DNA from 3 places in the Oerskovia sp. Root918 genome. Region 2 is predicted to be linked to each of the others. Evidence: predicted binding sites of a transcription regulator. Region 2 holds the regulator's gene; each other region holds the start of a gene.
What was found. The regulator Rex, encoded in region 2, represses fermentation and respiration genes when NADH is low (regulators of the CRP and FNR family bind a similar motif). The targets are predictions, from matches to a motif close to CTTGTGAANNNNTTCACAAG.
Positions count from the first base shown of each region.

Region 1: the regulator Rex is predicted to act here: its motif matches at 3,917-3,936, upstream of adhE (bifunctional acetaldehyde-CoA/alcohol dehydrogenase).
Region 3: the regulator Rex is predicted to act here: its motif matches at 6,077-6,096, upstream of pflB (formate C-acetyltransferase).

Region 1 is NZ_LMJG01000001.1:1,090,716-1,100,614, reverse strand. It holds gene ligA (NAD-dependent DNA ligase LigA) at 1-780, opposite strand, end outside; gene adhE (bifunctional acetaldehyde-CoA/alcohol dehydrogenase) at 1,167-3,860, opposite strand; gene ASE27_RS04635 (prolyl oligopeptidase family protein) at 4,050-6,236, shown strand; gene ASE27_RS04630 (glycoside hydrolase family 65 protein) at 6,331-8,808, opposite strand; gene ASE27_RS04625 (HAD family phosphatase) at 8,808-9,548, opposite strand; gene ASE27_RS04620 (hypothetical protein) at 9,714-9,899, opposite strand, start outside.
Region 2 is NZ_LMJG01000012.1:340,740-350,638, forward strand. It holds gene ASE27_RS10885 (TrkA family potassium uptake protein) at 1-561, opposite strand, end outside; gene ASE27_RS10890 (TrkH family potassium uptake protein) at 634-2,010, opposite strand; gene ASE27_RS10895 (acetoin utilization protein AcuC) at 2,283-3,479, shown strand; gene ASE27_RS19800 (30S ribosomal protein bS22) at 3,701-3,799, shown strand; gene ASE27_RS10900 (HAD family phosphatase) at 3,939-4,748, opposite strand; gene ASE27_RS10905 (glutaredoxin family protein) at 4,854-5,222, shown strand; gene ASE27_RS10910 (redox-sensing transcriptional repressor Rex) at 5,318-6,019, shown strand; gene ASE27_RS10915 (YceI family protein) at 6,178-6,729, opposite strand; gene ASE27_RS10920 (MarR family winged helix-turn-helix transcriptional regulator) at 6,945-7,451, shown strand; gene ASE27_RS10925 (histidine phosphatase family protein) at 7,543-8,232, shown strand; gene ASE27_RS10930 (TlpA disulfide reductase family protein) at 8,285-8,929, shown strand; gene ASE27_RS10935 (cytochrome c biogenesis CcdA family protein) at 8,999-9,772, shown strand; gene ASE27_RS10940 (cytochrome c biogenesis protein ResB) at 9,772-9,899, shown strand, end outside.
Region 3 is NZ_LMJG01000013.1:30,913-40,811, reverse strand. It holds gene ASE27_RS11365 (aminoglycoside phosphotransferase family protein) at 1-316, opposite strand, end outside; gene ASE27_RS11360 (CoA pyrophosphatase) at 316-1,053, opposite strand; gene ASE27_RS11355 (GuaB1 family IMP dehydrogenase-related protein) at 1,050-2,498, opposite strand; gene dxs (1-deoxy-D-xylulose-5-phosphate synthase) at 2,651-4,558, shown strand; gene ASE27_RS11345 (glutamate--cysteine ligase) at 4,673-5,806, opposite strand; gene pflB (formate C-acetyltransferase) at 6,352-8,634, shown strand; gene pflA (pyruvate formate-lyase-activating protein) at 8,655-9,665, shown strand; gene ASE27_RS11330 (alpha/beta fold hydrolase) at 9,726-9,899, opposite strand, start outside.

The DNA.
Region 1 (9,899 bases), on a different contig from region 2:
GCTCGCGGTCACGGCCGGGTCCTTCTGGCGCAGGGAGCCGGCCGCGGTGTTGCGCGGGTTGGCGTACGGTGCCTGCCCGGCCGCGACGAGCGCCTCGTTGAGGGCCGCGAAGTCCTCGACGCCCAGGAAGACCTCGCCCCGGACCTCGATCACCGCGGGGTGCGTGGCCGGGTCGCCCGCGAGCTGCTGCGGGATGGTCGTGATGGTCCGGACGTTGGCCGTGACGTCCTCGCCCGTGCGCCCGTCGCCTCGCGTCGCGGCCCGCACCAGGCGCCCCCGCTCGTACAGCAGCGCGATCGCGAGGCCGTCGATCTTGACCTCGCACAGGTACTCCACGGAGGCCTCTGGCGAGACGCCCAGGTCGCGGTGCACGCGGGCGGCCCACGCGGCGAGGTCCTCCTCGGAGAACGCGTTGTCGAGCGAGAGCATGCGCTCGAGGTGCTCGACGGTCGCGAAGCCCGTCGCGGCCCGTCCGCCGACCCGCTGCGTGGGCGACTCGGGGGTCTGGAGCGCGGGGTGGGCCGCCTCGAGCGCCTCGAGCTCGCGCATGCGCGCGTCGTACTCGGCGTCCGACGACACAGGCGCGTCGGCCTCGTAGTAGGCCCGCTGGTCGGCCTCGACCTGGGCCACGAGCTCGGCCCAGCGGCGCTGGGCGTCGGCCTCCTCCCGGGCGCCGAGCGCAGGAGAAGCGTGGGGCTGGGAAGCCGTGGCGAGGTCGCCGGGGACCTCCGGGGCGGCGTCGGCAAGGGTCGCGGGGCGCGGCGGGGTGGCGTCGTTCACGTGCCCATCATCGCGTGGACCGCCCACACCCGCTCGGGCCTGCGCGTCCTGCCCGACGACGTCGCTCACCACACGGTCCCTGCCCACCACGCGAGGCGCGTGCGCCGCAGGGGGTCGCTGCGGCGTCGGGCGGTCACTCCCCCGGCCCCCTCCCGGGCGCGGGAGCCGCGGAGGGCGCCCGGCGCCGTCGGGCCCACCGAACAGAGCAGCGCCCCGCGCTGGAGGACGCGGGGCGCTGCGTGCGGGACAGAGGCCAAGGGGGGAAGCCTCGGTCCCGGGTGGGTGGCGCCACCCGGCAGGACGCGCCACCCGACCGTGACCCGTACCGCTCGGGTCGACGTCGGGCTACCGGCGTCAGGGCTGCTCCCCGGACGCCGGTGCCCAGATCACTCCGAGGTCTCGGCGGCCGCGGCGAGCGCGAGCGCCTCCTCGGTGGCCTTGCGCTCGGCACGGACCTCTTCGCGGCTCGTGCCGTAGTAGGCCGCGACCATGATGTCCTTCATGTCCTCGAGCATCGGCAGGCGAGGGTTGGCCGGGGCGCACTGGTCCTCGTAGGCCCGCATCGCCAGGGCGTCCAGCCCCCCGATGAACTCGCGCTCCGAGACACCCTGCTCCTTGAACGAGTGCTCGATCCCGACCTTGGCCCGCAGCTCCTCCACGGCCCGGGCGTACGACTCGACGGCCTGCTCGGGCGTCGAGGCCGGCAGCCCCAGGTGCTTGGCGATCTGCTGGTAGCGCTCGTGCGCGATGTACTTCTCGGCCTTGGGCCAGCCCGTGACCTTGGTCGGGATCTGCCCGTTGTAGCGGATCGCGTGCGGCAGGAAGATCGCGTTCGTGCGGCCGTGGACCAGGCCGAACGACGAGCCGACCGTGTGGGCCATCGCGTGGACGATCCCGAGGAACGCGCTGCCGAACGCCATGCCCGCGATCGTGGCCGCGTTGTGCATCTTCTCGCGGGCCTCGGGGGCTGCCGCCCCCTGCGTGACCGAGGCCTCGATGTGCTCGAAGACCAGCTTGATCGCGTGCAGCGCCAGGCCGTCCGTGAAGTCGTTCGCGTAGACCGACACGTAGGCCTCGGTCGCGTGCGTCAGGGCGTCGAAGCCCGAGTCGGCCGCGAGCTTGGCCGGCATGGTCGCGGTCAGGACCGGGTCGATGATCGCGACCGACGGGGTCAGCGCGTAGTCGGCGAGGGGGTACTTGTACCCGGTCGCGTGGTCCGTGATGACCGCGAACGGCGTGACCTCCGAGCCCGTGCCCGACGAGGTCGGGATGCAGACCAGCTTGGCCAGGTCACCGAGCGTGGGGAACTTGAACGCGCGCTTGCGAACGTCGAAGAACTTCTCGCGCAGGTCCGAGAACGCCATCTCCGGGTGCTCGTACTTGAGCCACATGACCTTGGCCGCGTCCATGGGCGACCCGCCGCCGATCGCGACGATCGTGTCGGGCTTGAAGTCGCGCATCATCTCCGCGCCCTTCTCGACCGTCTCGACGCTCGGCTCGGGCTCGACCTGGTCCATGATCTGGATCGAGACCTTGTTGGGGCGGCGACCCAGGACGTCGAGGACCTTGTCCACGATCCCGATCTGGCTCATGACCTTGTCCGTGACGATGGTGACGCGCTCGACGTCGGGCATCTGGGCCAGGTACTGGATCGAGTTCGGCTCGAAGTAGGTCTTCGGCGGGATCTTGAACCACTGCATGTTGTTGTTCCGGCGTCCGATCCGCTTGACGTTGATGAGGTTGACCGCCGACACGTTGTTCGACACCGAGTTGTGCCCGTACGAGCCGCACCCGAGGGTCAGCGACGGGATCAGCGCGTTGTAGATGTCGCCGATGCCGCCGAGGGCCGACGGCTGGTTCCACAGGATGCGCACGGCCTTGACGCGCTGGCCGAACTCCTCCGCGATGTCCTTGTCCTCGGTGTGGATCGCACCCGAGTGACCCAGGCCGTCGAACTCGACCATCTGCTCGGCGAGCGAGATGCCGTGGTCGGTCGACTGGGCGCGCAGCACCGCGAGGACGGGGCTGAGCTTCTCGCGCGTCAGGGGCTCGGCGGGGCCGACCTCGGCGCACTCGGCGAGGATGATCGAGGTGCCGTCCGGGACGGTGAAGCCGGCCTGCTCGGCGATCCACTGGGGGCTCTTGCCCACGATCGAGGCGTTGAGCTTGGCGCCCGCGCAGTTCGCGCCGCCGGCCTCGACGCCGAAGATGAAGCGCTCGAGCTTGGCCTTCTCCTCGGGGGTCGCGAGGTAGGCGTGCATGTGGGCGAACTCGGCCAGGGCCTCGTCGTAGATCTCGGTGTCGAGGATGACGGCCTGCTCCGAGGCGCACACCATGCCGTTGTCGAAGCCCTTGGACAGGACCACGTCGTTGACCGCGCGGCCGAGCTTGGCGCTCTTCTCGATGTAGGCCGGGACGTTGCCCGCGCCGACGCCCAGGGCGGGCTTGCCCGCCGAGTAGGCCGCGCGGACCATCGCGTTGCCGCCCGTGGCGAGGATGAGCGAGACGCCGTCGTGGTTCATGAGCGCCGAGGTGGCCTCGAGCGAGGGCTGCTCGACCCACTGGATGCAGTCCACGGGGGCGCCCTCGGCGACCGCGGCGTCCCGCACGATGCGGGCTGCGGCGACCGAGCACTTCTGGGCGCTGGGGTGGAACGCGAAGATGATGGGGTTGCGCGTCTTGAGCGCGATGAGGGCCTTGAAGATCGCGGTCGAGGTCGGGTTCGTCACCGGGGTGATGCCCGCGACCACGCCGACCGGCTCGGCGATCTCGACGATGCCCGTGAGGTCGTCGCGGCCAATCACGCCGACCGTCTTGAGGTTGGCCATCGAGTTCGGCACGTGCTCGCACGCGAAGATGTTCTTGGTGGCCTTGTCCTCGAAGACTCCGCGCCCGGTCTCCTCGACCGCGAGCTGCGCGAGGCGGCCGTGCTCGTGGAGGGCCGCGACGGACGCCTTCTTCACGATGCGGTCGATGTCCTCCTGGGTGAAGGCGTCGTACTGCTTGAGCGCCTTGAGGCCCCGGTCGACGAGGGCGTCGATCTCGGTGACTCCGGCGAGGGCCTTGCTCGTGCTGCTCACGTTGGTAGCTCCTCCAGTGACCCGAGCGGCCGGGTCTGCGTGGTGTCTTTCCCTTGCTTGTGAATACTTTCACAAGGTACGGATAGATGCAAGAGGCCTCGATGGATGTGGCACGGGCCACAGTCACCGCCCCCTGTCGGGTCGTCCCTGCCGGGACGACCCGTCGGACCGGTCACCTAGGGTGTTGGCATGAGTGCTGAGAACGCCGTGACCGACACGCCCACCGCACCGCCGACCACGCCGCACGACCCGTACCTGTGGCTCGAGGAGGTCGAGGGCCGCGAGGCCATGACCTGGGTCCAGGGACGCAACGCCGAGACCGCCGCGACCATCGAGGCCACGAACGAGTTCGCCGCGACCGAGCAGGCGATCCGCGAGGTCCTCGACTCCGACGACAAGATCCCCGACGTGTCCCGGATCGGCGAGCACTACTACAACTTCTGGCGCGACGCCCAGCACGAGCGCGGCGTCTGGCGCCGCACGACGCTCGACTCCTACCGCACCGACCACCCCGCGTGGGAGCTCGTGCTCGACCTCGACGCGCTGGGTGAGGCCGAGGACCAGAGCTGGGTCTGGCACGGCGCGAGCGTGCTGCGCCCCGAGCCCGGCCAGGAGTGGCGCCACGCCCTGATCGACCTGTCCCCCGGCGGCTCCGACGCCGACGTCACGCGCGAGTTCGACCTCGTGACCAAGACCTTCGTCGCGCCTGAGGACGGCGGGTTCCTGCGCGAGGAGTCCAAGGGCGGGCTCGGCTGGATCGATGCGGACACGGTCTACGTCTACACCGACTTCGGTCCCGGCTCCATGACCCCGTCGGGGTACCCCCGCGTCGTCAAGCGCTGGCACCGCGGCACGCCCGTGACCGAGGCGACCATCGTGTACGAGGGTGAACCCGAGGACATGTACATCATGGGCTGGCGCACGCACTCCCGCGGCTTCGAGCGCGACTTCGTGGGCCGCTCGATCGCCTTCTACGACAGCGAGACGTACCTCGTCCAGGACGCGAGCACCCCTGACGAGAAGCTCGTCAAGATCGACGTCCCGCGCTCGGCCGAGGTCGGCGTCAAGCGCGAGTGGATGCTCGTCGAGCTCCGCGACGACTGGACGGTCGACGGCGCCACCTACCTGGCCGGCTCGCTGCTCGCGACGCGCTTCGAGGACTTCCTCGCAGGGGCCCGCGGCTTCACGGTCCTGTTCGAGCCCACGCCCTCCACCTCGCTCGCAGGCGCCACGTGGACCGCGCACCACCTCGTGGTCAACGTCCTCGAGGACGTCAAGAACCGCCTGCACGTGCTGACCCCGCCGCCTCTCGCCGAGGGCCCGGACGTCCTCTGGACCCGCAGCGAGCTACCGGGCCTGCCGACCATCGGCACGGTCGTCGTGGGCGCGGTCGACTCCGAGGAGAGCGACGACGTCTGGCTCGTCACGACCGACTACCTCACGCCCTCGACGCTCTCGCTCCTGAGCGTGGGCGCGGGCACCGCCCCCGAGGTCCTCAAGTCGAGCCCGGCGTTCTTCGACGCGCAGGGCCTGGTCATCGACCAGCACTTCGCGGTGTCCGACGACGGCACGCGCGTCCCGTACTTCGTCGTCGGGCGCGAGGACCTCGTCCGGCCCGGGGCCGGTGCAGGCTCGAGCGGCGCCCCCGAGGCCGCTGACGGGGTGACCGGTGCGCGCCCGGGCGCGGCCCCCACGCTGCTCTACGGGTACGGCGGCTTCGAGGTCTCCCTGACCCCGGGCTACTCCGGGACGCTGGGCCGCGCCTGGCTCGCGGACGGCGGCGTCTACGTCGTCGCGAACATCCGCGGCGGCGGCGAGTACGGACCGGCCTGGCACCAGGCGGCCCTCAAGGCCAAGCGCCACAAGGCGTACGAGGACTTCGCGGCCGTCGCGCGCGACCTCGTCGCCCGCGGGATCACGACCCCCGAGCACCTGGGCATGGAAGGACGCAGCAACGGCGGGCTCCTGGCCGGCAACATGCTCACGCAGTACCCCGAGCTCTTCGGCGCCGTGATCGTGGGCGTCCCGCTGCTCGACATGCTCCGTTACACGCACCTGCTCGCGGGCGCGTCCTGGGCCGCCGAGTACGGCGACCCCGACGACCCCGCGCAGTGGGAGTTCATCAGGACGTTCTCGCCGTACCACCTGTTCGACGCCGAGCGCGAGTACCCGCCCGTGCTCTTCACGACGTCGACCAAGGACGACCGCGTGCACCCCGGGCACGCGCGCAAGCTCGCCGCGAAGATGCTCGCGGCCGGCAAGGACGTGACGTACTACGAGAACGTCGAGGGCGGGCACGGCGGCGCGGCCAACAACGCGCAGGCCGCGCACATGGCCGCGATCCACTACCGCTTCCTGCGGGAGCAGCTCGGCTGACGTCCGAGCACCGACGCCGAGAGGGCGGGTCCAGGTGGACCCGCCCTCTCGGCGTCTGCGGGCGGTCGGTGACGGCCGCGCCGGCCGACCCGCGCTACGAGTGCGGCACCTGGGCCGTGATGAGCGTCCCGTCCTCGCGGCGGTTGCCCGTCAGGTCGCGCAGGCTCGGGGTGCCGTGGAGCACGGGCCCCTGGCCGTCGAGCGCGACCGTGACGGTCTCGCCCGCACCGACGTGCACGGCCTCGCCCCGCACGAGCACGTCCGCTCCCTCACCCGTCTCGCACACGAGCTCGATCGCGTCGACCGTGACCGTCACCTTGAGCCGGGAGCCGCGCAGCGTGACCCGGAACGTCAGGGACTCCCACTCCTGGGGCAGGCGGGGGTCGAAGCTGATGCGCCCGCAGTCGTCGCGCATCCCGCCGAACCCGAACGCGAGCGCCGACCAGGTGCCGCCCGCCGAGGCGACGTGCACGCCGTCGGCCGCATTGGCGTGGCGGTTCTCGAGGTCGACGAGCAGCGACGACGTGAAGTACTCGAGCGCGAGCTCGTGGTACCCGACCTCGGCCGCGATGATCGACTGGACGACGCCCGACAGGGTCGAGTCGCCCGTGGTCAACGGGTCGTAGTACTCGAAGTCGGCGAGCTTCTCCTCGGGTGTGAACTCTGCCCCCTGGAGGAACAGCGCGAGCACCACGTCGGCCTGCTTGAGGACCTGGTAGCGGTAGATCACGAGCGGGTGGTAGTGCAGCAGCAGGGGTCGCTTGTCCGCGGGGGTCGCCGCGAGGTCCCAGATCTCGCGCTCGAGGAAGTGCGAGTCCTGCGGGTGGATGCCCAGGTGCTCGGCGAACGGGATCGACATGTGCTTGGCCGCGCGCTGCCACTCGGCGGTCTCCTCCTCGCTCACGCCGAGCCGGATCGCGAGCCGCTGGTACTCGTGCGGGGCGTCGCGCCGCATGGTCTCGAGCGTCTCGGCCGCGACCCGCAGGTTGAAGCGGGCCATGACGTTGGTGAAGAGGTTGTCGTTGACGACCGTCGTGTACTCGTCGGGTCCCGTGACCCCGTGGATGTGGAAGTAGTCGTCGCCGTTGGCCCGCCAGAACCCCAGGTCGGCCCACATCCGCGCGGTCTCGACGAGGATGTCGACGCCCTCGCGCTCGAGGAAGTCGAGGTCGCCCGAGGCCCGCACGTACTGCATGACGGCATAGGTCACGTCGGCGTCGATGTGGTACTGCGCGGTGCCCGCGGCGTAGTACGCCGAGGCCTCCTCGCCGTTGATCGTGCGCCACGGGAACAGCGCGCCCTGCTGCGAGAGCTGGCCCGCGCGGCGTCGGGCGGCGTCGAGCATCTGGTAGCGGAATCGCAGCGCGTTGCGCGCGTATCGCGGGCTCGTGTACGTCAGGAACGGGAGCACGTAGATCTCGGTGTCCCAGAAGTAGTGCCCGCCGTACCCGGAGCCCGTGAGCCCCTTGGCGGGCACGCCGTTGCCCTCGGCACGGGCCGTGGCCTGGGCGAGCTGGAAGATGTTCCAGCGCACGGCCTGCTGCACCTCGGGCTGCCCGGGGATCTCGACGTCCGAGCGCGCCCAGAACTCGTCGAGCCACTCGCGCTGCTCGGCGTGCTGGAACGCGATGCCCTCCTCGCGCACGCGGTCGAGCGTGCGACGGCAGCGGTCGATCAGCTCGATCGCGGGCACGCCGCGGGACGTGTGGTAGGCCACGGTCTTGGTCAGACGCACGGGCTTGCCCGGCTCGGCCTGGATCCGGTAGACGTGCTTGGCCAGGTCCTCGTCCACCTGGGTACGCACGTCGTACGAGTTCTCGGTCGCCAGGTCGTCGTCCGCGGCGACCGCGAGGGTCATGCCCGAGTTGGTGCAGCGGTAGGAGAGCACGAGGCGCTGGTCGTCGCCCCACTGCGCCTGCGGCTGGAGCACGCGGTCGGTGAACTGGTTGGCCTTGCGCGGGTCGAAGCCCTGCCCCATCGCGGCCGAGGGGACGTGGTACTCGTCCTGCCCGTCCTGCCGGTTGAGGATCTGGGACGAGATCGCGATGGGCGCCGGGTCGTCGAGCATGGTGACCTCGAACGTGAGCACGGCCAGGTGCCGCTCGACGAACGAGACCATGCGCTCGGACTTCACCAGCACGCGCTTGCCCGACGGCGTGCGCCACAGGAGCTCACGGCGCAGCACGCCGTCGGCCATGTCGAGCGAACGGTCGTAGGTGATCAGGTCCGCGACGGGTAGCAGGAGCGGCTCGTCGTCGACGTAGAGGCGGATGATCTTGACGTCGGGGACGTTGACGATCGTCTGCCCGACCTCGGCGAAACCGTAGGCCTCCTCGGCGTGGTGGATGCGCCAGGTCTCGTGGAAACCGTTGATGAAGGTCCCCTGCGTGTGGGACTCGCGGCCCTCCTCGACGTTCCCGCGCATGCCGAGGTACCCGTTGGCGACCGAGAACAGCGTCTCGGTCACCCCGAGGTCGTGCGCGGCGTACCGGCTCTCGGTGAGCTTCCACGGGTCGGCCGGGAAACGGCTGCGGTCGATCGTGCCGTCGAACCCGTGCTCGAACCCGCCCATCAGCGGACCTCCTCGCGGGCCGGGCGGTCGAGGACCGTCGCGTCGAGCTCGCCCAGGTCGCTCACGACCAGGTCCGCGCCGTGCTCGGTCAGGACGTCGGCCCCGACCCCGCGGTCCACGCCGAGCACGAGGCCGAAGTCGCCCGCCGCCCCGGCCTGGACGCCCGAGATCGCGTCCTCGACGACGACCGCCGCGGTCGTGGGCACGCCCAGCAGCTCGGCCGCGTACTCGTAGGTCGCGGGCGACGGCTTGCCGTCGAGGCCGTGCGCGGCCGCGACCGTGCCGTCGACGACGACCTCGAAGCGGTCCGCGATCCCGGCCGCGGCCAGGACCGACGGCGCGTTGCGCGAGGACGAGACCACGGCCACCTGGGCACCGGCGGCCGTCACGGCGTCGAGGAAGGCGATCGAGCCGGGGTACGGGGAGATGCCCTCCTCGACGAACATGCGGTTCACGATCTCGTTCTTCTTGTTGCCCAGCGCGCACACCGTGCCCCCGCCGGGCGCATCGTCGATCGTGCCCCAGGGCAGCTCGATCCCGCGCGAGGCGAGGAAGGTCGCGACCCCGTCGAAGCGCGGCTTGCCGTCGATGTGCGCGAAGTAGTCCGCCGACGTGTACGGCGCGACCCCCCGCTCGACGCACAGGGGCGCGAACAGGCGCTCCCAGGCGCGCATGTGGACCTCGGCCGTCGGGGTCAGGACCCCGTCGAGGTCGAAGAGGACGGCGTGCAGAGCGGGCATCGCGCTCCTTCGGGAGAGTGGACGGACGAGGGAGCGCCGCGAGTTCGGCACCACTCTCCGAGCCTACGCACCGCGGGCCGTCACGGCGAAAACGAACCGGCGCAGCGGACGAACGGCAGCCCGGCTGCCGAACCCGTCGTCCGGGCCACTGCAGGCCCGCGCCGCTCAGTCCTGCGCCCGCTCCGCGAGCATCTCCGCGACCCGCCCCAGGTTCCCGAGCATCGCGCGGTTCTCGTCGGTGCTCCCGAGCCGGCTCCCCGACCCCAGCCCCACGCCCCCGGCGCGAGGCGCTGCGAGGAGAGTGACGTCGTCGAGCCCCGAGGCCGGGAGACCGATCCGGCGCCACGGGAC
Region 2 (9,899 bases):
CGACTTCACGCCGATGATGGTCACGCCGTAGCGGTCGCGGACCTTGGTCTGCTCGATCGTGAAGCCCTGCGTCTCCTTCGGGGGCCGCATCTTGACGATCGTGAAGCCGTCCTCGACCTCGATGTAGTCGAGCAGCTTGCCCGAGACCAGGTGCGCCACGCGGCTGCCCGCGTCGGCCTCGGGGAACACCACGTGGTGCGCGCCGATGCGCTGCAGGATGCGCCCGTGCTCGGCCGAGATGGCCTTGGCCCAGATCTGGGGCGTGCCCAGGTCCACCAGGTTGCCCGTGATGAGCACGCTCGCCTCGAGCGAGGTGCCCACGCCCACGACCGCGACCGGGAAGTCGCGCGCGCCGAGCTGCTCCAGGGCGGTGGGGTTCGAGGCGTCGGCCTCGACGAGAGGGATGCGGCCCGACCACTGCGCGATGAGCTCGGGTGAGCGCTCGACCGCGAGCACGTCCTGGCCGAGCCGGTCGAGGGTCGCGGCGATCGCGGAGCCGAACCGGCCGAGCCCGATCACGAGCACGCCGGCGTTCTTCTCGGGGGCCTTCTTGTCGGGCACCTGGGGACCTTTCGTCGGGAGGCGCGGGCCGGCCGTGAGCCGGGACCGCACCAGGGGGAGCAGGGGGCGGGGTCAGCCGATGATCGGGCGTTCCTCGGGGTAGCGGATGACGCGGCGCCGGTCGCGCAGCGCGAGCGCGGCCGCGAGCGTCATGGTCCCGGTGCGGCCGATGAACATGAGCACGACGAGGACGTACTTGCCGGCGGTCGGGAGGTCGGCCGTCACGCCCGTCGAGAGGCCCACGGTCGCGAACGCCGAGATGGTCTCGAAGAGGATCACGTCGAGCGTCCAGCCCGTGATCTCGAGCAGCAGCAGGCTCGCCACGAGCACGGCCGTCGCGCCGATGAACGACACGGCCACGGCCAGGCGCAGGGTCTCGCGCGGGATGCGCCGACCGAACGCCTCGAGGTCGCGGTCGCCGCGCGCCTCGGACACGATCGCGAGCAGCATGACCGCGAGCGTCGTGACCTTGATGCCGCCCGCCGTCGAGGCGCTGCCGCCACCGACGAACATGAGCGCGTCGGTGATGAGCCAGCTCGACTCGTGCATGCCGTTGATGTCGATCGTCGAGAAGCCCGCGGACCGTGGCATGACCCCGGCGAACAGCGACGCGAGGATCTTCTCGTTGAGGCTCAGCGGGCCGAGCGTCTTGGCGTTGGTCCACTCGAACGCCGCGAACAGGACCACGGCCACCACGACCAGGACCGCGCTCGTGGTGAGCGTCAGCTTGGTGTGCAGGTTCCACTTCGAGGCGCGCCGCCGGTTGCGCATGATGTTGAGGATCACGGGGAAGCCCAGCGAGCCGATGAACACGCCGATGATGATCGGCATGAGCAGCATCCAGTCGCCCACGTAGGGCGTCAGGCCCTCGGCCGTGGGGATGAAGCCCGCGTTGTTGAACGCCGAGATCCCGTAGAACAGGCCGTGCCAGGCGGCCTCGCCGAACGTCTCCTCGAGCACGATGAAGCGCGGCAGGAGCAGCAGCGCGATGAGCAGCTCGATGCTGGTCGAGGTGATGATGACGACGCGCACGAGCGAACCGACCTCGCCGAGCCGGGTCGTCTTGGTCTCCGAGGCCGTGAGCAGCTTCTGCGTCAGGCCGATGCGCCGCGAGACGGCCATGCCGAGGATCGAGGCGAGCGTCATGACGCCCAGACCACCGATCTTGATGCCCACGAGGATCACGACCTGCCCGTACGTGGACCAGTAGGTCCCCGTCGGGACGACCACGAGGCCCGTGACGCACACGGCCGACGTCGCGGTGAAGAGCGCGTCGATCAGCGGCGCCGACTTCCCGGACGTCGTGGCCCAGGGGGCCATGAGGAGCAGCGTGAAGAGCGAGATCACCGCCGCGAAGACCGTGACCGCGAGGCGGGCCGGGGAGTGGCGGGCGAGGCGGTCGACCAGCTCTCGTCCTGCGAAGAAGCGCCCGGAAACCCCCTGGGGCATCGGTCCTCCGTCTCGCTGTCCGTGCGTCCTCGTCCGGGTGGACGGGTGGCGGGGGAGGCCCTTGCGGGGTCGTCCGGTCGCCGTGCGTGCCGATGTGTCGCCCAACTCTGCCACAGGACGGCCCCTGCCCACCGGCTGAACCGCGTGGCGCCGTCGGGCCGTGCGGGCGCTACCGTGTTTCCTGCCTGCCGCCGACACCACGCGTGCCGCGGTACGGGCCGTGCGACGGAGCACCCGCCGTCCGGACGAGGACCGCCGACCGAGGAGCGCACGTGACCGGAACCGACACCGTGCCGTTCGTCGCGCAGGTCGTGTGGAGCCCGGACCTGCTGGGGTACGACTTCGGGCACGGGCACCCCATGTCCCCGACGCGTCTGGACCTGACCATGCGCCTGGTGCGCGCGCTGGGTCTGCTCGACGCCCCGGGGGTCGAGGTCGTCGGGACGTCGCCCGCCACCGACGAGGTGCTCGACCTGGTGCACGACCCGGCATACGTCGCCGCGGTGCACGCGGCCTCGGAGCAAGGGGTGGAGAACGCCGCGCTGGGGCTGGGCACCGAGGACGACCCGGTCTTCGCCGGGATGCACGAGGCCGCGGCACGCATCCTGTCCGGCTCGTACGAGGCCGCGGGCGCGGTCTGGTCGGGGCACGCGCTGCACGCCGTGAACATCGCGGGCGGCATGCACCACGCCCAGCGCGGGGCAGCGTCCGGCTTCTGCATCTACAACGACGCCGCGGCGGCGGTCCGGCGCCTCCTCGACGACGGCGCCGAGCGCGTCGCGTACGTCGACCTCGACGCGCACCACGGCGACGGCGTCGAGTCGATCTTCTGGGACGACCCGCGCGTCCTGACGGTCTCGGTCCACCAGAGCGGCGCGACGCTGTTCCCCGGCACGGGCCACGCGACGGACACGGGCGGCGCCACGGCGTCGGGCACCGCGGTCAACCTCGGCCTGCCGCGCCGGACCGACGGCTCGCGCTGGCTGCGGGCCGTCGACGCGGTCGTCCCGCCCGTCCTGCGCGCGTTCCGGCCGCAGGTGATCGTGTCCCAGCACGGCTGCGACGCGCACGGCCACGACCCGTTGAGCGACCTCGACGTGAGCATCGACGCCCAGCGCACGGCGGTGCGCTGGATCCACGAGCTGACGCACGAGCTCGCCGAGGGGCGCTGGGTCGCCCTGGGCGGCGGGGGCTACTCGGTCACGTCGGTCGTCCCGTTCGCGTGGTCCAACGTCGTCGCGGAGGTCGTCCACGCGCCCGTGGCGCCGTCCACGCCCGTGCCGGTCGCGTGGCGCGACCACATCACCGCGGTAGCCCACCGCGAGACCGCCGCGCTCATGGGGGACGGCGAGGTCGCGTTCACGTCGTGGGGGCGGGGTTACGACCCCGAGGACGAGGTCGACCGCGCGGTCGTCGCGACGCGCAAGGCCGTGTTTCCCCTGCTGGGACTGGACGCGCACTTCGACTGAGGCGGTTCGGGGAGCCCCGGAACCGGGCGGCGGGCGAGCGCCCGCCAGGGTGTTCCGCCCCCCGCCCGACGACGTCACCCTCGCTCGATTTCTGGCGACAGCCTGGGAGCAGGTAGGCTAAGGGACGGACTTTTTCTCGTGTTGGTCGGTTCCCGATCAGCCGTGGACCACCATGATCGGGGCGATCCCGATCGCACACCGATCCAGCATTGTGAGGACCCATGGGCTCCGTCATCAAGAAGCGCCGCAAGCGTATGGCCAAGAAGAAGCACCGCAAGCTGCTTCGCAAGACGCGCCACCAGCGTCGTAACAAGAAGTAGCAGCGCGGCGCGTTCGCGCGCCGGTTGCCGCAGGAGCCCGGAACCCCTCAGGGGTGCCGGGCTCTTCGCATGCCCGGGATCGTCGCGGGCGCCGGCTGGTCGGTGAGTCCGGCTCGTCGGCGGCCCGGGGAGCGGCAGGTCAGAGGCCGGTGCGGCCCTTGAGCGAGCGCCGGATCGAGCGCATGACGAGCCCGAGGACCCAGGCCGCCCCCGCCCAGCTCGCGGTCTTGAGCCCCCGGTTCGCGACGCGTCGGCGCCGGCCGCGGAACTCGCGGATGGGCCACCCGACGTCCTTGGCGTGGCGGCGCAGCCGCGTGTCCGGGTTGATCGCGCACGGGTGGCCCACGGCCTGCATCATGGTGACGTCGTTGAGCGAGTCGCCGTAGGCGTAGGAGGCCGAGAGGTCGATCCCGTGGCGCTCGGCGAGCTCGCGCACGCCCGCGGCCTTGGCCCGGCCGTGCATCATGTCGCCCACGAGGCGGCCCGTGTAGAGACCGTCCTCGTGCTCGGCGACCGTGCCGAGCGCCCCGGTGGCCCCGAGCCGCCGGGCGATGAGCTGGCCGATCTCCAGAGGGGTCGCGGACACGAGCCACACCTGGTGACCGGCCGCGATGTGCTCGTCGAGGAGCTTTTGGGTCCCGGGGAAGATCCGCAGGGAGAGGACCTGGTCGTAGACCTCCTCGCCGATCGCGACGACCTCGGCGACCGAGCGGCCGGCGATGAGGTCGAGGGCCCGGGAGCGGACCTGGTCGATCTGGCGCTTGTTCTCCCCGAGCAGGAGGTACCGGGCCTGGTGGAACGCGAACGTCACGAGGTCCGGGGTGGAGAAGAAGCCGCGCTGGTACAGCGCCCGGGCCAGGTGGAACGAGCTGGCGCCCCGGATGATGGTGTTGTCGACGTCGAAGAAGGCCGCCGTCGGATGGGTGGACCCAGGTGCAGACGTCGGCATGCCGTCCACTCTATCGGCGCCCACCGACCCCCGCCGACGACCCGCGCGCCTCAGGACGCCGGGCACCCGGACGGACCTTCTGTCCGGGATGCGTAGGCTGGGGGAGTGAGCACCGCAGAACCTGCCGCCGGACACGCCGCAGGACGAGCCGCAGGACCCGAGGCAGGGTCCGAGGCGCTCGGCCCGGCCGCCCCTCCCCGAGCCGTGCCTCCCCTGCCCCCGCGCGTCGTGCTCTACGGGCGCGACGGGTGCCACCTGTGCGACACGGCTCGCGAGATCGTCGAGGCGGTGTGCGCCGAGCAGCGGGTCACGTGGACCGAGGTCGACGTGGACGACGACCCGACCGGTGCGCTCGCGTCCGAGTACGGGGACTACGTCCCGGTCGTGACCGTGGACGGGGTCCAGCAAGGGTTCTGGCAGGTCGACGGCGCACGGCTCGCCAAGGCGCTCGCCCGGCGGCGCGTCAGCGGCTGACGTTCCGCGTTCGGGGCCAGAGCCTGAGATGATCCGAGAAAGCAGCACAGGGAGGTCGTCAACGACGACGACATGACGAGGTATGGGTGGTACGAGTGGCAGAGACCCTGGGGGACACCGGCATTCCTGGCGCGACGGTGACACGTCTGCCCGCCTATCTGCGGGCGTTGCGCGACCTGGAGGGGCGCGGGGTGGAGACCACCTCGTCGACCGAGCTCGCCGAGCTGGCCGGGGTCGGTTCCGCACAGCTCCGCAAGGACCTGTCGTTCCTCGGGTCGTACGGGACGCGCGGCGTGGGGTACGTGGTGGACTCGCTCGCGACCTACATCACGTCGGCGCTGGGCGTGACCGACGAGCACCGGATCGCGATCATCGGTATCGGTAGCCTGGGCCACGCGCTCGCGAACTACTCGGGCTACGGGACCCGTGGCTTCGAGGTCGCGGCCCTGCTCGACGCGTCACCGTCGGTCGTGGGCACCGAGGCGGCGGGCCTCGTGGTCGAGCACGTCGACGCGCTCGAGGAGGTCATCGCTCGCGAGAACGTCACGATCGTCGTCCTGGCCACGCCCGCGCACGTCGCGCAGGACGTCGCCGAGCGGGTCGTCGAGGCCGGGGTCCGCGAGATCCTCAACTTCGCGCCGCGCGCCCTCCAGCTGCCCGACGACGTGATCGTGCGCTCGGTCGACGTGGGCAGCGAGCTGCAGATCCTGGCCTTCCACGCGCAGGCGCGAGCACTCGCGAACCGTCCCCCGGGCGAGCCCGGTCCGGACGAGGACGACGAGGGCGCCGGGGCCTAGGGCACCCGCACCGGGCCCGACCGCGGTGGCGCGTCCCGCCGTCGGGCCTCGTGCGCACCTCGCCCGGACAGCACAGGAGCCGGCGACCCGTCACGGGTCGCCGGCTCCTGGCGTACCGGGCCGCGTCAGGACGCGGGGGCCGGTCGGGGGCGAGAGGCTCAGGCCTGCTTGATCGCCGAGAGGTCGAGCGCGATCTTGATCTTGTCGCCGACGAGCACGCCACCGGCCTCGAGGGCCACGTTCCAGGTCAGGCCGAACTCCTTGCGGGAGATCTCGGTCTCGGCCTCGAACCCGGCGCGCGAGTTGCCGTAGGCGTCGACGGCGGTGCCCGTGAACTCGGTCTCGAGCTTGACCGGCTTGGTCACGCCGTTGATGGTCAGGTCGCCCGCGATGACGAAGTCGTCGTCGTCGGCCTCGACGGCGGTCGAGACGAAGTTCCAGGTCGGGTTCTTCTCGGCGTCCCAGAAGTCGGCCGACTGGAGGTGGCCGTCGCGGCCCGCGTCACCCGTGTTGACCGACTTGGCGTCGATCGCGGCGACCACGTTGGAGGACTCGACGTCGTCACCGATGGTGATGTTGCCGTCGGCGATCGCGAGCGAGCCGCGGACCTTGGAGATGCCTGCGTGGCGGACCGTGAAGGTCGCCTGCGAGTGCGAGGGGTCGATCGCGTAGGTGCCTGCGGTCAGTCCGGAGGGAAGGTTCGTGGCCATGGGTGTCTCCTGAGAGGTCGAGTTGCGTTGCGTCAGGCGCGCCGTCGACGTGCCATTAGTTGAAGATTCAACTTCATACGAACGCATCAACGCAAGCCCACCGCCCTCTATTCCCCGAGGAGGGCACGAGTTCTCCCTGGACCGGCCACCACCCCCGACGATGGGAGAATGGGGCCGTTGTTCACACGGAGGGGGCGTGACGGATGAAGGAAGAGATGACGGCTCAGCAGGACCAGCACGCCACCGCGGTGCACGACACCTCCTGGCTCGACGACGACCAGCAGCGCTACTGGCGCTCGTTCCTCGACGGCTCTGCGCGGTTCGTCGAAGCCCTCAGCAGGGAGCACGAGGACCTCTCGAGCCTGACCCTCGGCGAGTACGAGCTCCTGGTCCGCCTGTCCGAGGCGACCGACCACACCCTGCGCATGTCCGCGCTGGCCGACGGCCTGGCCCGCTCCCGCAGCCGCGTGACCCACACGGTCCACCGCATGGAGCAGCGCGGGCTCGTGCGTCGCGCCGCGAGCGTGGGCGACGGACGGGGTGTGAACTGCGTCATGACGGAGGCGGGGTACGCCGAGCTCGTCGCGTCGGCCCCGGGCCACGTGACCGCGGTCCGTCGCTACCTGGTCGACGTCCTGACCCCGGCGCAGCTGCGCAACCTCGGCGAGGCCATGGAAGCCGTCGCCGAGGCGTGCCGGGTCGCGGAGCCGCGCGAGCAGTAGGTATGGCCGGGCGCGCCGGGCGGCGCGGTGTGGCCCGGAGCACCCCGGGCACGTGCACCGCGCGCGCCAGATCTTTGGGAGACTGGTCGGCATGGTTGCAACCACGGTCCACCTCATGCGTCACGGTGAAGTCTTCAACCCGGACGGCATCCTCTACGGGCGAATCCCCGGGTACCACCTCTCCGAGCTCGGGCACACCATGGCGCGTCGCGTCGCGGGGCACCTGTCGGGCAAGCCCGCGGAAGGCGCACCCGCACTGCCCGACGACGGCGCGCACGAGCCCTTCGACGTCGCCCTGGTCATCGCGTCCCCGCTCCAGCGCGCGCAGGAGACCGCGACGCCCGTCGCCGAGGCCTTCGGCCTGCCGCTCGGGACCGACGAGCGGCTCATCGAGGCGGGCAACCACTTCGAGGGGATGAAGTTCGGCGTGGGCGACGGCTCGCTGCGCCACCCCGGGCACTGGCCCTACCTCTGGAACCCGCTGCGCCCGTCCTGGGGCGAGCCCTACAAGGAGCAGGTCGCGCGCATGCACGCCGCGATCCACGACGCCCGTGCGCAGGCCGAGGGGCGCGAGGTCGTGCTCGTGAGCCACCAGCTCCCCATCTGGATCTCGCGCCTGGCGTTCGAGGGCAAGCGGCTGTGGCACGACCCGCGCAACCGTCAGTGCTCGCTCGCGTCCCTCACCTCGTTGCGCTTCGACGGCGACCGCCTCGTCGGGATCCACTACACCGAGCCGGTCGCGGACCTGCTGCCGGGGGCCGCGAAGGTCTCCGGAGCGTGACCCACCAGGGGTTTCTCAGGTTGTGCCCAGGCAGGTGGGAGACAGTGCTGCCATGATCCACCCCTTCCGTGCCCGGCACGGTCGCGCGCCCGCACCCGGGCATCGCACCGCCGGTCGTCCTGCTCTCGTCCCCGTCGCGATCGTCTCGCTCGGCCTGGTCCTCACGGGCTGCGCCCAGGAGTCGGGCGCCACGAGCCCCGACGACGTCGTGGGTCAGGGCTACGTCTCGGGCGACGGCTCGGTCAAGACGTGGGACGTGTCGGACCGTGACGACCCCGTCGTCCTGACCGGCACGGACTTCGAGGGCAACGCGATCGACACGAGCGAGTGGGCCGGCGACGTCGTCGTGCTCAACACCTGGTACGCGTCGTGCGCGCCGTGCCGGGCCGAGGCGCCGGACCTGGTCGCGCTCGCGAACGACCGCGCGGACCAGGGGGTGCGCCTGCTCGGGATCAACAGCACCGACGACGCGGGCGCCGCGCTCGCGTTCGAGCGCACGTTCGAGGTGCCCTACCCCTCGATCGAGGACACGCGCGGCGAGGCGATCGCGACGCTCGAGGGCTCGGTGCCCATCCAGGCGGTGCCCACGACGGTCGTGCTCGACCGCGAGGGGCGCGTCGCCGCACGCATCATCGGTCGCGCCGAGGGCTCGACCCTCACCGGGCTCGTCGACGACGTCCTCGCAGAGGACGCCTGACCCGTGAACCCTCTCTCCTTCGCCGGTGACGTCGGCACCACGTTCGCCACCACGGCGTTCAGCGGTTCCATGCTGCTGGCGGTGCCGGTCGCGCTCCTCGCGGGGCTCGTGTCCTTCGCGTCCCCGTGCGTGCTGCCGCTCGTCCCCGGCTACGTCGGGTACGTGAGCGGGCTCGCCGCGGCCAACGCCGGCACCACGTCGCGCCAGGCAGGCGGCAGCGGCGGTGGGGGTGGCGGTAGCGCCGTCCGGACCGTGCGCGCCCCGGGCCGGTGGCGGGTCGCGACCGGCGTCGGGCTCTTCGTGGCCGGCTTCACGCTCGTCTTCGTCCTGCTCATGGTCGCCGCCGGTGCGGTCGGCGTGCACGTCAAGCAGTGGGAGGACGTCATCACGCGCGTCATCGGGGTCTTCGTGATCCTCATGGGCTTCGCGTTCATGGGGGCCATGCCGTTCCTCCAGCGCGACCGCAGGCTGCACCTGAGCCCCACCGCGGGGCTGTGGGGTGCACCCCTGCTGGGCATCGTGTTCGGCCTGGGCTGGGCGCCCTGCATCGGCCCGACGCTCACCGCGGTCATGGCGCTGTCGCTCGACGAGGCCACCGCGGGTCGCGGCGCGATCCTGGGCATCGCGTACAGCCTGGGCCTCGGCGTCCCGTTCCTGCTCATCGGGATCGGCCTCGAGCGGTCCAAGAAGGCCGTGGCCTTCCTGCGGCGCCACCGGCTCGCGATCATGCGCATCGGAGGCGGCATGCTCATCCTCATCGGCCTGGCGCTCGTGACCGGCGTCTGGGGCACCTGGACCTCGCGCCTCGGCGGGCTCATCACGGGCTTCGAGACGGTGATCTGATGAGCGACAAGGACCTCTACCGCCCCGAGGGCATCGACGACGCGTTCAGCCACCCCGAGCCCGAGGCTCGCCCCTCCGAGGGCGAGGCGCCCGCCGAGACGGGAGCGACGCCGTCGGGCAGCTCGAA
Region 3 (9,899 bases), on a different contig from region 2:
CGCTCCACGACCAGGGGAAGGAGGGGCCCGCAGACCCGTCGGAGGGAAGCCCGACCCGCACGGGAGCGGGGACCGGTACCGGAAGGTGCGGTGCGAGCACCGGGAGCCACTCCTGCTCGTGGCGCACGAGCGCGGCCGCGAGGTCGCGGCGCGGGACCCGCACCGCGAGCTCGTCGCCCAGGCGCAGCACCACGTTGTCCCAGCCGTTCGCGACGACCTCCAGGGGCAGGCCGGCCAGGTCGGGGTGCTGGGCGGTGAGCAGGGCGCGCACGAGGTCGGCCGTGACGTCGACCTCCGCGGCGGGCCGCAACGCCACTAGACCGGCACCTCGACCGTGCGCGCCGCGTCCCACGGCTCGGCCCAGCCCAGCCGGTCCAGGAGCGCGTCGAGGATCGCGCCCGTGAACCCCCACACGAGGTGCTCGCGCCCGTCCGCGGACACCAGGAAGGCAGGGCTCTTGTGCGTGCTGCGACCCCGGCGCACGACGGCGGTGCGCCTGTTCGCGGGGTCCGTCAGGTCCGCGACGGGCACCCGGAAGACGTGTGCCGACTCGGCCGAGTCGACGACCGCGACCGGTGTGGGCCGCGCCCACCACCCGATCACGGGGGTCACGAGGTGGTTGCTCACGGGCAGGGGGAGCGGGGAGAGCGCGCCCAGGACCTCGACGCCGTCGCGGTCCAGCCCCGTCTCCTCGACGGCCTCGCGCAGGGCCGCGTCGACCAGGTCCGTGTCCGAGTCGTCGAGCCGTCCCCCGGGGAACGAGACCTGGCCCGGGTGGTGGCTGAGCGTCGAGGCGCGGGCGAGCAGGAGAACGTCGAGATCGGCGGGCACGGGGGAGGCGGGCGCGTCGTCCGTCGTGTCCTGCCCGGACGTGTCACGAGCGGCCAGGACGTCGTCGAGCACGCCGAACAGGACCAGGACCGCGGCCTGCCGCACGCGCGACTCGTCGAGCGTCCCGATCGCGTAGCGCCACGGGCGGGGCCACGGCGAGCCGTCCTGGGCGAGGGCCGCGAGCCCGGCGCGCGCCGAGCCCGCGGTCGGCGGGACCGTCACCAGCCCGCGGGCAGCGGGCGCCCCTCCTCGTACCCGGCCGCGGACTGGATGCCGACCACGGCCCGCTCGGCGAACTCGGTGAGCGAGGCCGCCCCCGCGTACGTGCACGAGCTGCGCAGGCCCGCGGTGATCTCGTCGATCAGGTCCTCGACGCCCGGGCGGGCCGGGTCGAGGTACATGCGGGACGACGAGATGCCCTCCTCGTACAGGCCCTTGCGCGCCTGCTCGAACGGGGACCCGCCCGCGCCACGGGCCGCGACCGCGCGGGCCGAGGCCATGCCGAACGACTCCTTGTAGAGGCGGCCCGTGCCGTCGTCGTGCAGGTCGCCCGGGGACTCGTGCGTCCCGGCGAACCACGAGCCGATCATGACCTGGGACGCGCCCGCCGCGAGGGCGAGGGCGACGTCGCGCGGGTGGCGCACGCCGCCGTCGGCCCACACGTGCTTGCCCAGCTCGCGGGCCGCGGCCGCGCACTCGAGGACGGCAGAGAACTGGGGACGGCCCACGGCCGTCATCATGCGCGTGGTGCACATGGCGCCCGGCCCGACGCCGACCTTGACGATGTCCGCTCCCGCGGCCACGAGGTCGCGCACGCCCTCGGCCGTCACGACGTTGCCCGCGACGATCGGGACCTGCGGGTCCAGGGACCGCACGGCCTCCAGGGCCTGGATCATCTTGACCTGGTGACCGTGGGCCGTGTCGACGACGAGCACGTCCACGCCCGCGGCGAGGAGCTCGGCGGCCTTGGCCTTGACGTCGCCGTTGATGCCCACGGCCGCCGCGATGCGCAGGCGCCCCTGGGCGTCCAGGGCGGGGGAGTAGACGCTCGAGCGCAGCGCGCCGCGACGCGTCAGGACGCCCACGAGGCGCCCGTCGCGCACGACCGGGGCGACCTTGCGCCGCGAGCGGTGCAGCTCGTCGAACGCGGCCTGCAGACCGCCGGGACCCGACACGACCGACGCGTCGACGGTCTGCGGCTGGGCCGACATGACCTGTTGGACCTGCGTGAAGCGGTCGACGCCCAGGCAGTCCGCCTCGGTCACGACCCCCACGGGGCGGTCGCCGTCGAGGACCACGGCCGCGCCGTGCGACCGCTTGCCGATCAGGGTCAGCGCGGTGTGCACGGTGTCGGTGGGGGAGACCACGACCGGGGTCTCGATGACCGGGTCCTTGCCCTTGACGTCGGCGACCACGTCCGCGACGACGTCGGTGGGTACGTCCTGCGGGATCACGACGATCCCGCCGCGCCGCGCGACGGTCTCGGCCATGCGGCGGCCCGCGACCGCCGTCATGTTGGCCACGACGAGCGGGATGGTGGTGCCCGTGCCGTCGTCGGACGCGAGGTCGACGTCGAAGCGCGAGGTGATCTCGGAGCGGGACGGGACGAGGAACACGTCGCCGTAGGTCAGGTCGGTGGTGGGCTGCTGGCCCGGCAGGAAGCGCACCCCAGCAGTCTACGGAGGCTGTCGAGAGAGCGAGCGCGGATCGGGTGCCCGGTCCGTGCAGAGGTCGTGATCGGGCCTCTCCGGGCGCGAGCACCCGTCCGGACGGCCTAGAGTTGTCGGGCTAGTCGAATGGCAGGCGGAACGGAGCGGTTATGACCCTGTTGAGCAGCATCACGTCACCGGAGGACCTCCGGCGGCTGACCCCCCAGCAGGTGGAGACCCTCGCCGCGGAGATCCGCGAGTTCCTCGTCTCCGCCGTGTCCCGCACGGGCGGGCACCTCGGACCGAACCTCGGTGTGGTCGAGCTGACGCTCGCGATGCACCGCGTCTTCGACTCGCCCAAGGACTCGTTCGTGTTCGACACGGGCCACCAGGCCTACGTGCACAAGCTGCTCACGGGCCGCCAGGACTTCTCCGCGCTGCGCAAGCGCGACGGCATGTCCGGGTACCCGAGCCGCGCCGAGTCCCCGCACGACATCGTCGAGAACTCGCACGCGTCGACCGCGCTGAGCTGGGGCGACGGGATCGCCAAGGCCAACGTCGTGCGCGGCCTGCGGGACCGGCACGTCGTCTCGGTCATCGGCGACGGCGCTCTCACGGGCGGCATGGCCTGGGAGGCGCTCAACAACATCGCCGAGAGCCAGGACCGGCGCCTGGTGATCGTCGTCAACGACAACGGCCGCTCCTACTCGCCGACCATCGGCGGCATGGCGCACCACCTGTCGACGCTGCGCACCACGCGCGGCTACGAGAACTTCCTCGACTGGGGCAAGCGCACGCTCTCGCGCTCGGGCGCCCCCGGCCGGTTCGCGTACGAGTGGCTGCACGGGCTCAAGAAGGGCCTCAAGGACGTCGTCGCACCCCAGGGCATGTTCGAGGACCTGGGCATCAAGTACGTCGGCCCCGTCGACGGCCACGACATCGAGGCGCTCGAGCACGCGTTCGTGCGGGCCCGCTCGTACGGGGCCCCCGTGATCGTGCACGTCATCACCGAGAAGGGTCGCGGGTACACCCCGGCCGAGCAGGACGTCGCCGACCGCTTCCACGCGGTGGGCCAGATCCACCCCGAGACCGGGCTGCCCGTCGCGCCCTCGCGCTTCGGCTGGACCTCGGTGTTCGCCGACGAGATCGTCACGATCGGCCGGCGCCGTACCGACGTCGTCGCGATCACCGCGGCCATGCTGCACCCCGTGGGCCTCGCACCCTTCGCCGAGGCGTTCCCCGAGCGCACGTTCGACGTGGGCATCGCCGAGCAGCACGCCGCGACGTCCGCGGCGGGCATGGCCTTCGCGGGCCTGCACCCGGTCGTCGCGGTCTACGCGACGTTCCTCAACCGTGCGTTCGACCAGGTCCTCATGGACGTGGCGCTGCACAAGGCGGGCGTGACGTTCGTGCTCGACCGTGCGGGGATCACGGGCGAGGACGGCGCGAGCCACAACGGCATGTGGGACATGGCCATGCTGCGCATCGTCCCGGGCCTGCACCTGGCGGCCCCGCGCGACGAGGCCACTCTGCGCGAGGCCCTGCGGCACGCGGTCGACATCGACGACGCGCCCTCGGTCGTGCGCTACCCCAAGGGCGCGGTCGTCGCGCCGATCCCCGCGATCGAGACGCTCGACGGCGTCGACGTGGTCGCCCGCCACGACGCGGTGCCGGCCAAGAAGACCAAGGCTGCGGCCGGCGCGACCCGCAAGGTCCTGCTCGTGGGCGTCGGTTCCATGACCGGTACCGCGATGGCCGCGGGCGAGGCGCTCGCGGCCCACGGCGTCGAGGTCACGGTCGCGTCCCCGACCTGGGTCCTGCCGCTGCCGTCGGCGCTCGTCAAGCTCGCGGGCGAGCACGACCTGGTGGTCACGATCGAGGACGGCATCGCCGACGGCGGCGTGGGCTCGCTCCTGGGCCAGCGCGCGGTCGAGGCCGGGATCACGGTCCCCGTGGTCCCGCTGGGCCTGCCCACGGTCTTCCTGGACCACATGACGATCGACCAGGTGAGGACGACGCACCGCCTGACGGCGCAGGACGTCACGCGGGACGCGCTCACGGCGCTCGCGCTGCTCTGACACAGCGGGTCGAGGCGCAGGACGGGGCACGGACCGCGCGATCCGTGCCCCGTCCTGCGTCCTGGGTCGGCTCGACTCGCCCCCGGACCGGGCAGGGCAGGGCCCGTCCGGGACTCAGGCGAGCGTCGCCTCCGCGGCACGCTCGATCACGGTGCGCGGGTCACCCGACGTGGCGAACCATGCGCGCTGCCGTGCGGCGCCCCCGCCCGTCGACCACAGCCGCCCGAGGAGCTCGGTCACGGCGTCGAGGTCGCCCGCGTCGACGAGCGCCTCGCGCACGTGCGCGACGAGCTGCCCCACGACGTCGTGCGCGGTCGCGGGCTTCCAGGTGAGCGGCGAGACCAGGTCGCCGGAGATCCCCGACCGGCCTGCACGCCACGACGCCGTGCGCAGGAGCTCGGGATGGAGCATGGGCGCGGCCGCGCCCGCCGCGGCCTCGCGAGCGGCGGTCTCCACCAGCCCGCGGGCCAGGGCCGCGAGCAGGGTCGCGGTGTCGGCGTCGAGGCACACGTCCGCGACGCGGATCTCGACGGTCGGGTAGGACGCCGAGAGCCGGGCGTCGAAGTAGATCATCGCGGTGTCGAGGATGGTCCCGGTGCCGACCAGTGCGTCGACCGTGGCGCGGTACGCCTCGGGCGTGCCGAACGAGGGCGCGGGGCCCGCCGTCGGCCACCGTGACCACACCTGGGAGCGGAAGCTTGCGTACCCGCTGTCCTCGCCCTGCCAGTAGGGCGAGTTGGCGCTCAGCGCGAGGAGCGGGGCGAGCCAGGGGCCGATCCGGTCGAGGACCGCGACCCCCTCGGTGTCCGAGGAGACCGCGACGTGGACGTGGCAGCCGCCCGTGAGCTGCTCGCGGGCCGTGAGGCCGAACGCGGCGCGCGCCTCGAGGTAGCGGAGCTTCCCGACGGTCGTCGGGGACACGGGCACGGGTGAGGTGCCGAGCGCGACGATGCGCGCGTCGCGCTGCTCGGCGGCCTTGTTGGCCCGGATGCGCCCGTCGCGGATCTCCTGGGCCAGCTCGGACAGGTCCGCGCAGGGGTGCGTGCCGGTCTCGAGCTGCTCCTCCATGAGCTCGAGCTCGAGGTCGCCCCCGGGGGCGTTGCCGGCCTGGTCCGGGCGCGAGCCGCCCGACGCCCCGAGCCCGGCCTCGGTGGGCCGGCTCGTGCCGGCTGCTTCGATGACCTCGGCCGCGACGGCGCTCGGGACGCCGTCCGGTCCGACGAGGAGGAACTCCTCCTCCACTCCCATGGTTCGCATCGAGGAAGTCTCACACGTGGCGGGGGCCGCTCGCACGCAGGGGGCCCGACGGCGGCGCGCGCCCCGGGCGAGAGGGCGGCGGTCCGGGGCGGGGGAGGTTGCGGGCGCCGACGCCGAGAATGGTCGGTGCGGAAATGCCGGGCCGTTGTTCGCTGGGTATCGTGGATGCTCCTGGCAAGGCGGGAGAAAAAAGCAACCCGGACGCATTCCGCAAGGGACTTTGGTCCCGAGTAGTCACTCGTCGAACGCCCAAGGAAGGGTCATGTGAAGACTGTCACAAGCGGGAATGCTCGGCCCTGCGGAGGTGTTCCAGTAGCCAGAAAGGTTGCAATCTCGCGGTTCTGCCGAGCGTGGCTCAACATCCGACGGTTCACCCTGTGAGCCAGGTGACAGCGTCTTGACCACCCCCGGACCCTCTCGGGGTCGTAGCCTGAAAGGGCGAAGGAGAACGGCAGGACGGCACGGATTTCCCGCGTCGACCAAGGTCTTTACCCCCGCCGCGCAGGCTGCGCGGCGTGGACGTCGAGGAGAGTGATATGACCAGCATTTCCGAGGCTCGCAGCACCACTGGCGGCCAGGACGACGCGACCGTCCCCGCTTGGGCCGGCTTCACCGCGGGTCCCTGGCAGGACACGGTCGACGTGCGCGACTTCATCCAGCGCAACTACACCCCGTACGAGGGTGACGACTCCTTCCTCGCCGGACCCACGGAGCGCACCACAGGCATCTGGGCCAAGCTCTCCGAGATGTTCCCCGCCGAGCGCGAGAAGGGCATCTACGACGTCGACCCCCACACGCCCGCGGGCATCACGGCCCACGCGCCCGGGTACATCGACAAGGACGCCGAGGTCATCGTCGGCCTCCAGACCGACGCCCCGCTCAAGCGCGCGATCATGCCGAACGGCGGATGGCGCATGGTCGAGGGCGCCCTGGAGACCTACGGCTACCCGGTCGACCAGGAGCTCAAGAAGGTCTTCAGCGAGTACCGCAAGACCCACAACCAGGGCGTCTTCGACGTCTACCCGCCCAACGTCCGCGCCGCACGCAGCTCGCACATCATCACGGGCCTGCCCGACGCCTACGGCCGTGGCCGCATCATCGGTGACTACCGCCGCGTCGCGCTCTACGGCGTCGACCAGCTCGTCGCCGCCAAGAAGCTCGACAAGCTGGACCTCGACACCCAGCCGTTCAGCGAGAAGGTCGTGCGCGAGCGCGAGGAGCACGCGGAGCAGATCCGCGCCCTCGGCGAGCTCAAGCAGATGGCCGCCTCGTACGGCTACGACATCTCGGGCCCGGCGACCAACGCCCGCGAGGCCGTGCAGTGGCTCTACTTCGGCTACCTCGCCGCGGTCAAGGAGCAGAACGGCGCCGCGATGTCGCTGGGCCGCACCTCGACCTTCCTCGACGTGTACCTCGAGCGCGACCTGGCGAACGGTGTCATCACCGAGGAGCAGGCGCAGGAGATCATCGACGACTTCGTCATCAAGCTGCGGATCGTGCGCTTCCTGCGCACCCCCGAGTACGACTCCCTGTTCTCGGGCGACCCGACGTGGGTCACCGAGACCATCGGCGGCATGGGCGACGACGGTCGGCCGCTCGTCACCAAGAACTCGTTCCGCTTCCTGCAGACGCTGTACAACCTGGGCCCGGCTCCCGAGCCCAACATGACCGTGTTCTGGAGCCCGCGCCTGCCGCAGGGGTTCAAGGACTTCTGCGCCAAGGTCTCGATCGACACCTCGGCCGTCCAGTACGAGTCGGACGAGCAGATCCGTCCGGCCTGGGGTGACGACGCCGCGATCGCGTGCTGCGTCTCGCCCATGGCGGTCGGCAAGCAGATGCAGTTCTTCGGTGCCCGCGTGAACCTGGCCAAGACCCTCCTCTACGCCATCAACGGTGGCAAGGACGAGGTCACGGGCAAGCAGGTCTCGCCGGTCGTGGCTCCCGTGCCCGAGGGCCAGCCCCTCGACTACGACGACGTCCGCGCCCGCTTCGACAAGACCATGGACTGGCTGGCCGAGACCTACGTCGAGGCGCTCAACTGCATCCACTGGTCGCACGACAAGTACGCGTACGAGCGGCTCGAGATGGCGCTCCACGACAAGGAGGTCCTGCGGACGATGGCCTGCGGCATCGCCGGTCTCGCGGTCGCGGCGGACTCCCTGTCGGCCATCAAGTACGCCAAGGTCACGCCCGTGTTCGACGAGCGAGGCATCGTCGTGGACTACGAGACCGAGGGCGAGTACCCGGCGTACGGCAACGACGACGACCGCGTCGACGCGATCGCGGTCGAGCTCGTCGAGTCGTTCATGGCGAAGATCCGCTCGCACAAGATGTACCGCGACGCGCTGCCGACGCAGTCGGTCCTGACCATCACGTCGAACGTCGTGTACGGCAAGGCCACGGGCAACACGCCCGACGGTCGTCGTGCGGGCGAGCCGTTCTCCCCGGGCGCCAACCCGATGAACGGCCGCGACACGCACGGCATGCTCGCCTCGGCCCTGTCCGTCGCGAAGCTGCCGTACAACGAGGCGCAGGACGGCATCTCGCTGACCAACACGGTCGTCCCGAGCGGCCTGGGCCGCACCCGGGAGGAGCAGGTCGCGAACCTCGCGGGTCTGCTCGACGCGTCGGTCGGTGGCGACGGCTACCACATGAACGTCAACGTGCTGGTGAAGGAGACTCTCGAGGACGCCATGGAGCACCCCGAGAACTACCCTCAGCTCACGATCCGTGTCTCCGGGTACGCCGTGAACTTCGTGCGGCTCACCCGCGAGCAGCAGCTCGACGTCCTCTCGCGGACCTTCCACGGCGCTCTCTGAGCGCAGATCGGCGGAACATCATGACGACTCTCTCGACGCCCGCAGCCGGCCAGGTGCCCGCGCGTGCCGCCGCCCGCTACGGGGTCGACGGGGTCGCCTCGGCTCCGCTGCCGTGGCGGACCTCCGGTGACGCCCTGGGCCACGACAGTGACCTGGACGCGCCGGAGGCCCCCCGCCGCCGGACGGGGGCCGGGGTCTCCGGCCTCTCGACGGCCGAGGACCTCGACCGGCACGACAAGCTCGCGATGATGCGCTCGGGCGAGCTGGGCTCGGTCCACTCGTGGGAGCTCGTGACCGCGGTGGACGGGCCGGGCACGCGCCTGACGGTCTTCCTCAACGGGTGCCCGCTGCGGTGCCTGTACTGCCACAACCCCGACACGCTGCAGATGAAGGACGGCGAGCCGGTCACGGCCGACGAGCTGCTGGCGCGCGTCAAGCGGTACCTGCCGGTCTTCCGTGCCACCAAGGGCGGTCTGACGCTCTCGGGCGGCGAGGTGCTCATGCAGCCCGCGTTCGCCGCGCGCATCCTGGCGGGCGCCAAGGAGATGGGCGTGCACACCACCCTCGACACCTCGGGCTTCCTCGGGGCGAACCTGAGCGACGAGATGCTCGCGAACACCGACCTGGTGCTCCTGGACGTCAAGTCGGGCGACCCCGCGACCTACGAGAAGGTCACGGGCCGTGCGCTCGAGCCCACCCTGACGTTCGGGCGACGGCTCGCCGAGTCGGGCCTGCCCGGCGGGGTCACGGCCGACCACCCGGTCGAGGTCTGGATCCGCTACGTGCTGGTCCCGGGCCTGACCGACCAGGCCGAGCACGTCGACGTCGTCGCGGACTACGCGGCCTCGCTCAACGAGATCCGGCCCGGCACGGTCACGCGCGTCGAGGTCCTGCCCTTCCACCAGATGGGCCGGGACAAGTGGGAGACGCTCGGGCGCGAGTACGAGCTCACCGACACCCCGGCTCCCGACGTCGAGCTGGTCGACCGCGTGCGCGACCAGTTCCGGGCGAAGGGCCTCACGGTCTACTGACCGTCCCGCCCCCGAGACGTGGCCTGCGGCCCCTGGATCCTGTGATCCGGGGGCCGTTTCTCATGCCCCGGTGAGCACCGAGGTCAGCCACGGTCCCAGCACGGGCAGCACGGCGTCCGGCTGCATGGCACGGGTGTGGTCGAGCCCGTCGAGCAGCTCCACGTCCCAGCCCGCGGCGCGCAGCTCGGCGGCGTGCGCTGCGAGCGCGCCACCGATGCTCACGTGCACCCCGCC